DNA from 3 places in the Pseudomonas sp. NIBRBAC000502773 genome. Region 1 is predicted to be linked to each of the others. Evidence: predicted binding sites of a transcription regulator. Region 1 holds the regulator's gene; each other region holds the start of a gene.
What was found. Region 1 encodes sigma-54, which starts transcription at its own class of promoters, with help from an activator protein. Its sites were predicted from a motif close to ANTGGCATNNANNTTGCTNT; they were not measured.

Region 1 (3,276 bases):
GGCAGGTTGTCGATGCAATAGAAGCCGTTGTCCTCAAGGACGTTGAGGGCGGTACTTTTACCCGAGCCGGAGCGGCCGCTGACGATGATCAAACGCATGATTACTGCCCGTTTTGTTCATCCAGGACAACTTGATACAGCGCCTCGTTGCTACTGGCACTGCGCAGTTTGTCGCGTACTTCCTTGCGGTCGAGCATGCTTGCGATCTGCCGAAGCAGTTCCAGGTGTGCATCGGTGGCGGCCTGTGGGACCAGCAGAACAAACAGCAGGTCTACCGGGGCGCCGTCGATCGCGTCGAAATCGATAGGTGCGTCCAGGTGCAGCAGGGCGCTGACGGGGGTCTCGCAGCCTTTGAGGCGGCAGTGGGGAATGGCGATGCCGTTGCCAAAACCGGTGGAGCCGAGTTTTTCACGGGCAATCAGAGCCTCAAAGACATCTTGCATCTCCAGCTCAGGCACTTGGCTGCTGATCAGGTTGGCAATTTGTTCGAGGGCTTTCTTCTTGCTGCCGCCCGGCACGTTCACGAGGGAACGGCCGGGGTCAGGATGGTTTCAAGTCGGATCATGGGGGGAGAGTTAACGACCTGTACCTTGCATCAGGTGCAGATTCTTTTCCTTATGCTTTATGAGTTGGCGGTCCAGCTTGTCGTAGAGCGAGTCGATCGCCGCGTACATGTCTTCATGTTCCGCATTGGCAACGAGCTTGGCATTCGGCACGTGCAGGGTGGCCTCGATTTTCTGCTTGAGCTTGTCGACCTCCATGATGACCTGCACGTTGGTGATCTTGTCAAAGTGCCCCGCAAGCTTGTTCAGCTTGCTCTCGGTGTACTCGCGCAGGGGCTTGGTAACTTCCAGTTGGTGTCCACTGATGTTGACTTGCATACAGCTTCTCCTTCGTTGCCAGTGCATAAAGCGGCGGGTAGGAATACCCGCCACTGGAACGCTGTGGCCCGCCCGTCACATCAAACGCTTACGCTCGCTGGAAGGCGCGATCCCTAAGGACTCGCGGTACTTGGCGACGGTTCGACGGGCGACCTGAATGCCTTGTGCCTCCAGTAAACCAGCGATCTTGCTGTCACTCAACGGCTTTTTCTGATTTTCCGCAGCAACCAGTTTTTTGATGATTGCGCGGATCGCCGTGGACGAGCATTCGCCGCCTTCGGATGTGCTGACATGGCTGGAGAAAAAGTATTTCAGCTCATATATGCCCCGTGGGGTATGCATGAATTTTTGTGTGGTCACCCGGGAAATCGTCGATTCGTGCATGCCCACCGCTTCTGCGATGTCGTGCAGGACCAGCGGTTTCATCGCCTCGTCACCATATTCCAGGAAGCCGCGCTGATGCTCGACGATCTGGGTGGCCACTTTCATCAGGGTTTCGTTGCGGCTTTGCAGGCTCTTGATGAACCAGCGCGCTTCCTGCAACTGGTTTCGCATAAAGGTGTTATCGGCGCTGGTGTCGGCACGGCGCACAAAACCGGCATATTGCGGGTTGACCCGCAGGCGCGGCACCGACTCCTGGTTCAGTTCCACCAACCAGCGCTCGTTGTCCTTGCGCACGATCACGTCGGGAACGACGTATTCGGCTTCACTGGACTCGATCTGCGAGCCTGGACGCGGGTTGAGGCTTTGCACCAGCTCGATGACCTGGCGCAGGTCGTCTTCCTTGAGCTTCATGCGCCGCATCAACTGGCTGTAGTCGCGGCTGCCCAGCAGGTCGATGTAGTCGGTGACCAGGCGCTGGGCCTCTGCGAGCCATGGGGTCTTGGCGGGCAGCTGGCGCAGTTGCAGCAGCAGGCATTCGCTCAGGGTGCGCGCACCGATGCCGGCGGGCTCGAACTGTTGGATGCGGTGCAGGACCGCTTCGATTTCGTCCAGCTCGATGTCCAGTTCCGGGTCGAAGGCCTCGAGAATCTCTTCGAGCGTCTCGTCCAGGTAACCCTGGTTATTGATGCAGTCGATCAGGGTCACGGCGATCAGGCGATCGGTGTCCGACATCGGCGCGAGGTTCAGTTGCCACAGCAGATGGCTCTGCAGGCTCTCGCCGGCGGAAGTACGGGTGGTGAAGTCCCACTCGTCATCGTCATTGCTGGGCAGGCTGCTGGCGCTGGTCTGGTAGACGTCCTCCCAGGCGGTGTCTACCGGGAGTTCGTTGGGAATGCGTTCGTTCCAATCGCCTTCCTCAAGGTTATCCACCGTGGGGGCGGTTTCCTGGTAGGAGGGTTCCTGTACGTCGGAATTGGGTTTTTGCTCGATGTTGTCGGCCAATGGGTCTGCATTATCGAAGTCGTCGCCTTCTTCCTGGCGTTCGAGCATCGGATTGGACTCCAGGGCCTCCTGGATTTCCTGTTGCAGGTCCAGGGTCGACAATTGGAGCAGGCGGATGGCCTGTTGCAGCTGCGGTGTCATCGTCAGCTGCTGGCCCATTCTCAGGACTAGCGATGGTTTCATGGCAGGGGCTTAACACCTTATTCGCCGGCGCAATGCGCCATCCACGACAGGGCGCGTGAGCGCCAAACATAAGCAAATTATATGCCTGATATCGGGGGCTTTGCCTAGAGCGCGGTAACAATAAAAATCCGGAGGTTTTCATTGACTCCCGCGCATCGGGCAAACGACCTGCCACCGCCTTGTTGTTGCAGGCGGCCTTACAGGCGGAACTCGTGACCCAGGTACACTTCCTTGACCAGTTCGTTGGCCAGGATGGTGGCAGAGTCGCCTTCGGCGATCAGCTGGCCATCGTTGACGATATACGCGGTTTCGCAGATATCGAGGGTCTCACGCACGTTGTGGTCAGTGATCAGTACACCGATGCCCTTGGCCTTGAGGTGGTGGATGATCTGCTTGATGTCGCCGACCGAGATGGGGTCGACGCCGGCAAACGGTTCGTCCAGCAGGATGAACTTGGGGGCAGTGGCCAGGGCGCGGGCGATTTCCACGCGACGACGCTCACCACCGGACAGGCTCATGCCAAGGTTGTCGCGAATGTGGTTGATGTGGAATTCCTGCAGCAGGCTTTCCAGTTCTTTGCGGCGGCCGTCACGGTCGAGTTCCTTGCGGGTTTCAAGGATGGCCATGATGTTGTCGGATACTGACAGCTTGCGGAAGATCGACGCTTCCTGCGGAAGATAGCCAATACCGGCACGGGCGCGGCCGTGCATTGGCTGGTGGCTCACATCCAGGTCGTCGATCAATACGCGACCTTGGTCCGCCTGGACCAGGCCGACGATCATGTAGAAGCAGGTGGTCTTGCCGGCGCCGTTAGGGCCAAGCAAGCC
Region 2 (3,276 bases), 1.3 Mb from region 1:
CCTGGCGCTTTTGCTGATGCTCGCGAGCCTGGGCGACCCGCGCTGAGGCATGGGCGGTATCCTCGCCCGCCTGTTGGATCGGGTTCAGTGCCGTCGTTTCCCTCGCAACGGTCAGGTGCAAGTCAATCCGGTCCAGCAGCGGCCCCGAGAGCTTGTTGCGATACCGCTGAATCTGCTCCGGCGTACAGCGACAGCGCCCGCTGGGTTCGCCCATATAACCGCAAGGGCAGGGGTTCATCGCCGCGACCAGTTGGAAGCGCGCCGGGAAGCTCACTCGGTCGCGAGCGCGGGAAATCACGATATGCCCCGACTCCAGCGGTTCACGCAGCACTTCCAACACCTTGCGATCAAATTCCGGCAGCTCATCCAGGAACAGCACCCCATGATGAGCCAGGGTGATTTCTCCCGGCTGTGGTTTCGAGCCGCCGCCCACCAGTGCCGGGCCGGATGCCGAGTGATGCGGTTGACGAAACGGTCGATGGGGCCAATGGCTCAGCGGCGCCAGACTTACAACCGATTGAATCGCGGCAACCTCCAGCGCCTCCTGTTCGCTCAACGGCGGTAATAAACCGGGCAGGCGGCTGGCGAGCAAGGTCTTGCCGGTGCCGGGCGGCCCGCTGAACAAAAGGTTATGCGCGCCCGCTGCCGCGATCAGCAACGCTCGTTTGGCCGCGAGCTGGCCCTGGACTTCACTCAGGTCTGGATAGGGCTTGTTCAAGTACAGCAGGCCATCGGACGTGTAAGGCTCGATCGGCACATGTCCATTCAGGTGCGCCACCACTTGCAGCAGGTGGTCCACCGCGATCACCTTCAACCCCGACGCCAGGCACGCCTCTTCGGCATTCGCTCGCGGTACTATCACGGTGCGCCCGGCCTTGCGCGCCGCCAGCGCGGCCGGCAACACGCCTTTTACCGCCCGCACCTCGCCGGACAGCGCCAACTCCCCCAGGCATTCCACATCATCGAGCGTCAACGCCGGCACCTGCACACTGGCCGCCAGGATCCCGAGGGCAATCGCCAGGTCAAAACGCCCGCCGTCCTTGGGCAGGTCGGCGGGCGCGAGATTGAGGGTGATCCGGCGAGCGGGGTATTGCAGCGCAGAGTTGAGAATGGCACTGCGCACCCGGTCCTTGCTTTCCTTGACCGCGGTTTCGGGCAGGCCAACCAGCGTCAGGGACGGCAGACCATTGGCCATATGCACTTCAACGGTGACGGCAGGGGCTTCGACGCCGATCTGGGCGCGGCTGTGGACGATGGCGAGGGACATGCTCGTTCCTTGAAAGGGGAGGCCGCTTCCTGCGGTTTTTCAAGGGTAGACGAGGTAGGGAAGAGCGAGGCGGGGAGGTTTTACAGAACGTATCCAGAGCAAAAGGTAGAGCGAATGTGGGAGGGGGCTTGCTCCCGATAGCGGGGGGCAGTCAGCATTGATACCGGCTGATACACCGCCATCGGGAGCAAGCCCCCTACCACACTGAGCGCATTTATTCGGCAGGAGGGGTCAACCGCGCTTCCAGTTCTGCCACTTTCGCTTCCAGGCTCTCCAGCCGCGCACGGGTGCGGGCGAGAACCACCATCTGGCTATCAAACTCTTCCCGGCTCACCAGGTCGAGCTTGCTGAAACCACTTTGCAGCAAGGCCTTGAACTGGCTTTCGATTTCATTGCGGGGCAGCGGGGTGTCGCCGCTGAACAGGCGAGAGGCGTGGCCGCTCAGGGCGTCGAGGAGGTCTTTGGGCGCGAGCATGGGAAATATTCCGGAAAACTGTTGGCGGGCAGTGTATCACGCAGCGTCTATAGTCTTTTTCACGGCCTGGGTCGCACGCTTTTCGCGCATCGGGCCGGGCGGTGATGCACCGTTTTCGTGCGCATTGCAGGCGCCGGATGGCCCCGATGGTGGGCCTAGGTGAGCAAAGGACTGATTTCAGTGATTTTTACGGAGCTGGCAAGGTTTCTGCTTAGACGATCATGACCCATGCACTGATGCAGTCGCTGTGACGAATGCAGTGCGCCGACGGATCAGGGGTACAGGTTTCGTCACCAGTGGTTCGCTGGCGTCGCAATGGCAACTGCCCTTGCGACGATGCGTTACAAAGCCAGGCACTGCGCTTAGACTTGAGACGGGTTTGTTTTCCTGGGGCAAGTCCACCAATTCGGGAGAGAGTTTTCATGAAGCTAGTCACTGCCATCATCAAGCCGTTCAAGTTGGACGATGTACGCGAGTCGTTGTCCGAGATCGGCGTGCAGGGCATTACCGTTACTGAGGTCAAGGGCTTCGGACGGCAGAAGGGTCACACCGAGCTGTATCGCGGCGCGGAATATGTAGTGGATTTCCTGCCGAAGGTGAAGATTGATGTCGCCATTGACGACAAGGATCTTGACCGGGTTATCGAGGCGATAACCAAGGCCGCCAACACCGGCAAGATCGGTGACGGCAAGATCTTCGTGGTCAATCTGGAACAGGCTATTCGCATCCGTACCGGCGAAACCGATACCGACGCAATCTAAGCCGCCAAACCCCAACGCCCCAGGAGAAAACAATATGACTCTGCGTAAATTCGCAGGGCTCGGAGCCCTGTTGTCCATCGTAATGCCAAGCCTGGCCATGGCGGCAGACGAAGTGGCTGCTCCAGTCCTCAACTCCGGTGACACCGCCTGGATGCTCACATCCACCGCGCTGGTGCTGTTCATGACCATTCCAGGCCTGGCGCTGTTCTACGGCGGCATGGTGCGCTCCAAAAATATTCTGTCGGTGATGATGCAGTGCTTCGCCATCACCGGCCTGATCAGCATCCTGTGGGTTGTCTACGGCTATAGCATCGCGTTCGATACCACCGGTATGGAACAGGGGGTGGTCAACTTCAACTCCTTCTTCGGCGGCATGGGCAAGGCGTTCCTGGCGGGTGTGACCCCGGCCAGCATCACCGGGCCGGCTGCGCTGTTCCCGGAAGCCGTGTTCATCACCTTCCAGATGACCTTCGCCATCATCACCCCGGCGCTGATCGTCGGTGCGTTCGCCGAACGCATGAAGTTCTCCGCCATGCTGATCTTCATGGCTATCTGGTTCACTCTGGTCTATGCGCCAATCGCCCACATGGTGTGGAGCGGCAACGGTGGCCTGCTGTGGGACTGGGGCGTGCTGGACTTCGCCGGCGGCACCGTGGTGCACATCAATGCCGGTGTCGCTGGCCTGGTGGCGTGCATCGTGCTCGGCAAGCGTAAAGGCTTCCCGACCACTCCAATGGCGCCTCACAACCTGGGTTACACCCTGGTGGGTGCGG
Region 3 (3,276 bases), 2.6 Mb from region 1:
CGTATTTCTTCGCCACTTCGCCAATCACGATCAACTTGTCGGCGGTGATCTCGCCGCCCGGAATACGTGGCACTACCGAGTAGGTGCCGTTCTTCTGCATGTTGGCCATGAAGGTATCGTTGGTGTCCTGCAGCGGCACCAGGGACGCGTCCATGATCGGCTGGTTCCAGCACGAGGCCAGGATCGACCCCACCGCCGGTTTGCATACATCGCAACCGGTGTGGCCACGACCGTGTTTGGCCAGCAGTTCTTCAAACGTGAGCACCCCTTCCACGCGCACCAGGGCATACAACTCCTGGCGGGTGTAGGCGAAGTGTTCGCAAAGGCTCTTGTCGACGCTGACGCCGCGGGTAATCAGCTCGTGCTCAAACACCTGCTTGAGCAAGCCGGCGCACCCACCGCAACCGGTGCAGGCCTTGGTCTGCGACTTGAGCAGGCCGAGGTCGCTGCAACCGGCGTCGATGGCCGAGCAGATCGCGCCCTTGTTGACGTTGTGGCACGAGCACACCGTGGCCGAGTCCGGCAAGGCGCCTGGGCCGAGGGTCGGTGCGCCGCTGGACGATGGCAGGATCAGGCTGGCCGGTTCGGCCGGCAGCGCGATGCTGTTCTGCATGTATTGCAGCAAGGTGTCGTAGTAGCTGTTGTCGCCGACCAGCACCGCGCCGATCACGTGTTTGCCGCTCGCATCCACCACCAGGCGCCGATAGCTGGCAGTCGCCTCGTCGATGAACTGGTAGCTGCGCGCACCCGGTGTATGGGCGTGGGCGTCGCCGATGGAGCCCACGTCCACGCCCAGCAACTTGAGCTTGGTGGACATGTCGGCGCCGACAAAGGGCTCGGCGCTGTGCTCGCATAACAGCGCGGCGACGCCACGGGCCATCTGGTAACCCGGCGCAACCAGGCCGAACAGGCTGCCGTTCCAGGAAGCGCATTCGCCAATTGCGTAGATGTGGGGATCGCAGCTCAAGCACTCATCGTTGATCACCACGCCGCCGCGCGGGCCAATGTCCAGGCCGGCCTGGCGGGCCAGTGCATCCTGGGCGCGGATCCCGGCGGAGAACACAATCAGGTCAGTCTCAAGGAATTCGTCATTGGCAAAGTTCATGCGGTAGCGGTACTGCTCGCCGGCACTGATCGACTGGGTGGCGCGGGACAGATGCACACCGACGCCCAGCCGCTCGATCTGGGCCTTGAGGGCCAGGCCGCCAAAATCATCCAGCTGCACCGGCATCAAGCGCGGCGCAAATTCCACCACATGGGCTTCCAGGCCCAGGCTTTTCAGGGCGTTGGCGGCTTCCAGGCCGAGCAGGCCACCGCCCACCACCACACCACGGCGGGCATTGGCGGCAGCGGTGCGAATGGCGTCGAGGTCTTCGAGGGTGCGATACACCAGGCGCGAGTCGCCTTCGGCGCCCTCGATCGGCGGCACGAACGGATAGGAACCGGTGGCCAGCACCAGCTTGTCGTAGCCCACGCAGCCCTGGGCGGTGATCACTTCACAGCGTTCGCGGTCGATCTCCAGCACCGGTACACCCAGGTGCAGGGTGACACCCGGCGTCTGGTACAGCGCAGCGTCCGACAACGCCAGGGACTCGGCATCGCGGCCGGTGAAGTACTCGGAAAGATGCACGCGGTCATAGGCACGCATCGGCTCTTCGCTGAACACGTGCAACCGGTAGTGATCCAGCGCGCCGCGTTCGATCAATTGCTCCACGCAATGGTGGCCGACCATGCCATTGCCGACGACGATCAGGGTTTTCATCTGTTTGTTCATAGCAAGCACCCGACAACGTTCATCACGGTTTAAAAAGCAAAAAAAACGCCTGAAACCTTGCGGTTCCAGGCGCCTTTGCCTGTTCTTATGCGGGATAGGATCGGCGACTGCGCCGGATCTACCGCTTTATGCCCCTGTTGTCGATCGTCGTTGACCGAGATGGGTTGAGGGGGAGCTTGCAGGGTCTGTGCCAATTGGTCGCGAGCCTTACTGCGACGCCTTCTAGCGGTACTCATCGAATCTGAATGCACACTTCAGCGCCTCCAACTGGTGCATCCCGCGACAAAAAAGTGCATTCCCGGATACAAATCAAAGGGTCACAGAAGAGCGGGCTTATTGTGGTGAGCGGGCTTGCCCCGCGCTGGGTGGCGAAGCCGCCCCATCACTGCCGCTGCTTACTTCCTGTAAGGACCGAGGCGCCTGGGTTTAGGGCTGCTGCGCAGCCCAGCGCGGGGCAAGTCCGCTCACCACAGCAAGCCCACTCACCACAGTAACCCCGCTCACCACAGCAAGCTGGCTTGCCACGATTTGCCCGTGCTTAAGAAATTGGCGCGTGACTTGCTAGGAACACACACAGAGCAGTCAACGCTGATTGCCCATTCACGACAAAGGCGCCGTGCAATCCCCGTTTCCAACGGAGGGTTGCAGGGCGCTTTTTTGTTGGCGGGCAGAAAAAGTTTCGAGGGTGACGGATGGCAAACCAAAGCGTACGCAGTGTGTGTCCCTATTGTGGTGTGGGCTGCGGCATCATCATGCAGGTCGAGCACAATAAGGTGGTCAAGGTCATCGGTGACAAGGCCCACCCCACCAACTTCGGCCGCCTGTGCACCAAAGGCACCACCTGCGGGCAGGCCATCGCCGAGTCCGGGCGGATGGAGAACGCCTACCTGCGTGAAAAGCGTGACCACGACCCGGTGCGCATCGCCATGGACACCGCCATCAGCGAAACCGCCGGGCGCCTGCGCGGCATCCTCGACAGCCACGGGCCGGATGCCCTGTCCTTTTATGTGTCAGGGCAAATGTCCCTGGAGGCCCAGTACCTGATCAATAAACTGGCCAAGGGCTTTGTGCGCACCAACAACGTCGAGTCCAACTCGCGCCTGTGCATGGCCAGCGCCGGCAGCGGCTACAAGCTGTCCCTGGGCTCCGACGGGCCGCCGGGCTCCTACGAAGACTTCGACCGCGCCGATCTGTTCTTCGTGATCGGCGCCAATATGGCCGACTGTCACCCGATCCTGTTCCTGCGCATGATGGACCGGGTCAAGGCCGGGGCGAAGCTGATCGTGGTCGACCCACGGCGCAGCGCCACGGCGGACAAGGCCGGCCTGTACCTGCCGATCAAACCCGGCACCGACCTCGCCCTGCTCAATGGCCTGTTGCACCTGCTGGTCAAGAACGGCCACACCGACCCCGCGTTCATTGCCGCGTTCACCGAGGGCTGGGAGGCCATGCCCGGCTTTCTCGAGGACTACCCGCCGCACACGGTCGCCGAGATCACCGGC

Region 2: a site for sigma-54 is predicted at 1,937-1,956, ahead of glnK (P-II family nitrogen regulator). Genes of this name have one in related genera too.
Region 3: a site for sigma-54 is predicted at 1,808-1,827, ahead of nirB (nitrite reductase large subunit NirB). Genes of this name have one in related genera too.

Annotation. Positions count from the first base shown of each region.
Region 1 covers NZ_CP041189.1:4,347,949-4,351,224, forward strand. The annotation lists gene rapZ (RNase adapter RapZ) at 1-98, opposite strand, end outside; partial or broken gene ptsN (PTS IIA-like nitrogen regulatory protein PtsN) at 101-564, opposite strand; gene hpf (ribosome hibernation-promoting factor, HPF/YfiA family) at 575-880, opposite strand; gene NIBR502773_RS20005 (RNA polymerase factor sigma-54) at 956-2,449, opposite strand; gene lptB (LPS export ABC transporter ATP-binding protein) at 2,647-3,276, opposite strand, start outside.
Region 2 covers NZ_CP041189.1:3,074,374-3,077,649, reverse strand. The annotation lists gene NIBR502773_RS14370 (YifB family Mg chelatase-like AAA ATPase) at 1-1,267, opposite strand, end outside; gene NIBR502773_RS14365 (accessory factor UbiK family protein) at 1,482-1,742, opposite strand; gene glnK (P-II family nitrogen regulator) at 2,165-2,503, shown strand; gene NIBR502773_RS14355 (ammonium transporter) at 2,538-3,276, shown strand, end outside.
Region 3 covers NZ_CP041189.1:275,438-278,713, forward strand. The annotation lists gene nirB (nitrite reductase large subunit NirB) at 1-1,774, opposite strand, end outside; gene NIBR502773_RS01150 (bifunctional nitrate reductase/sulfite reductase flavoprotein subunit alpha) at 2,467-3,276, shown strand, end outside.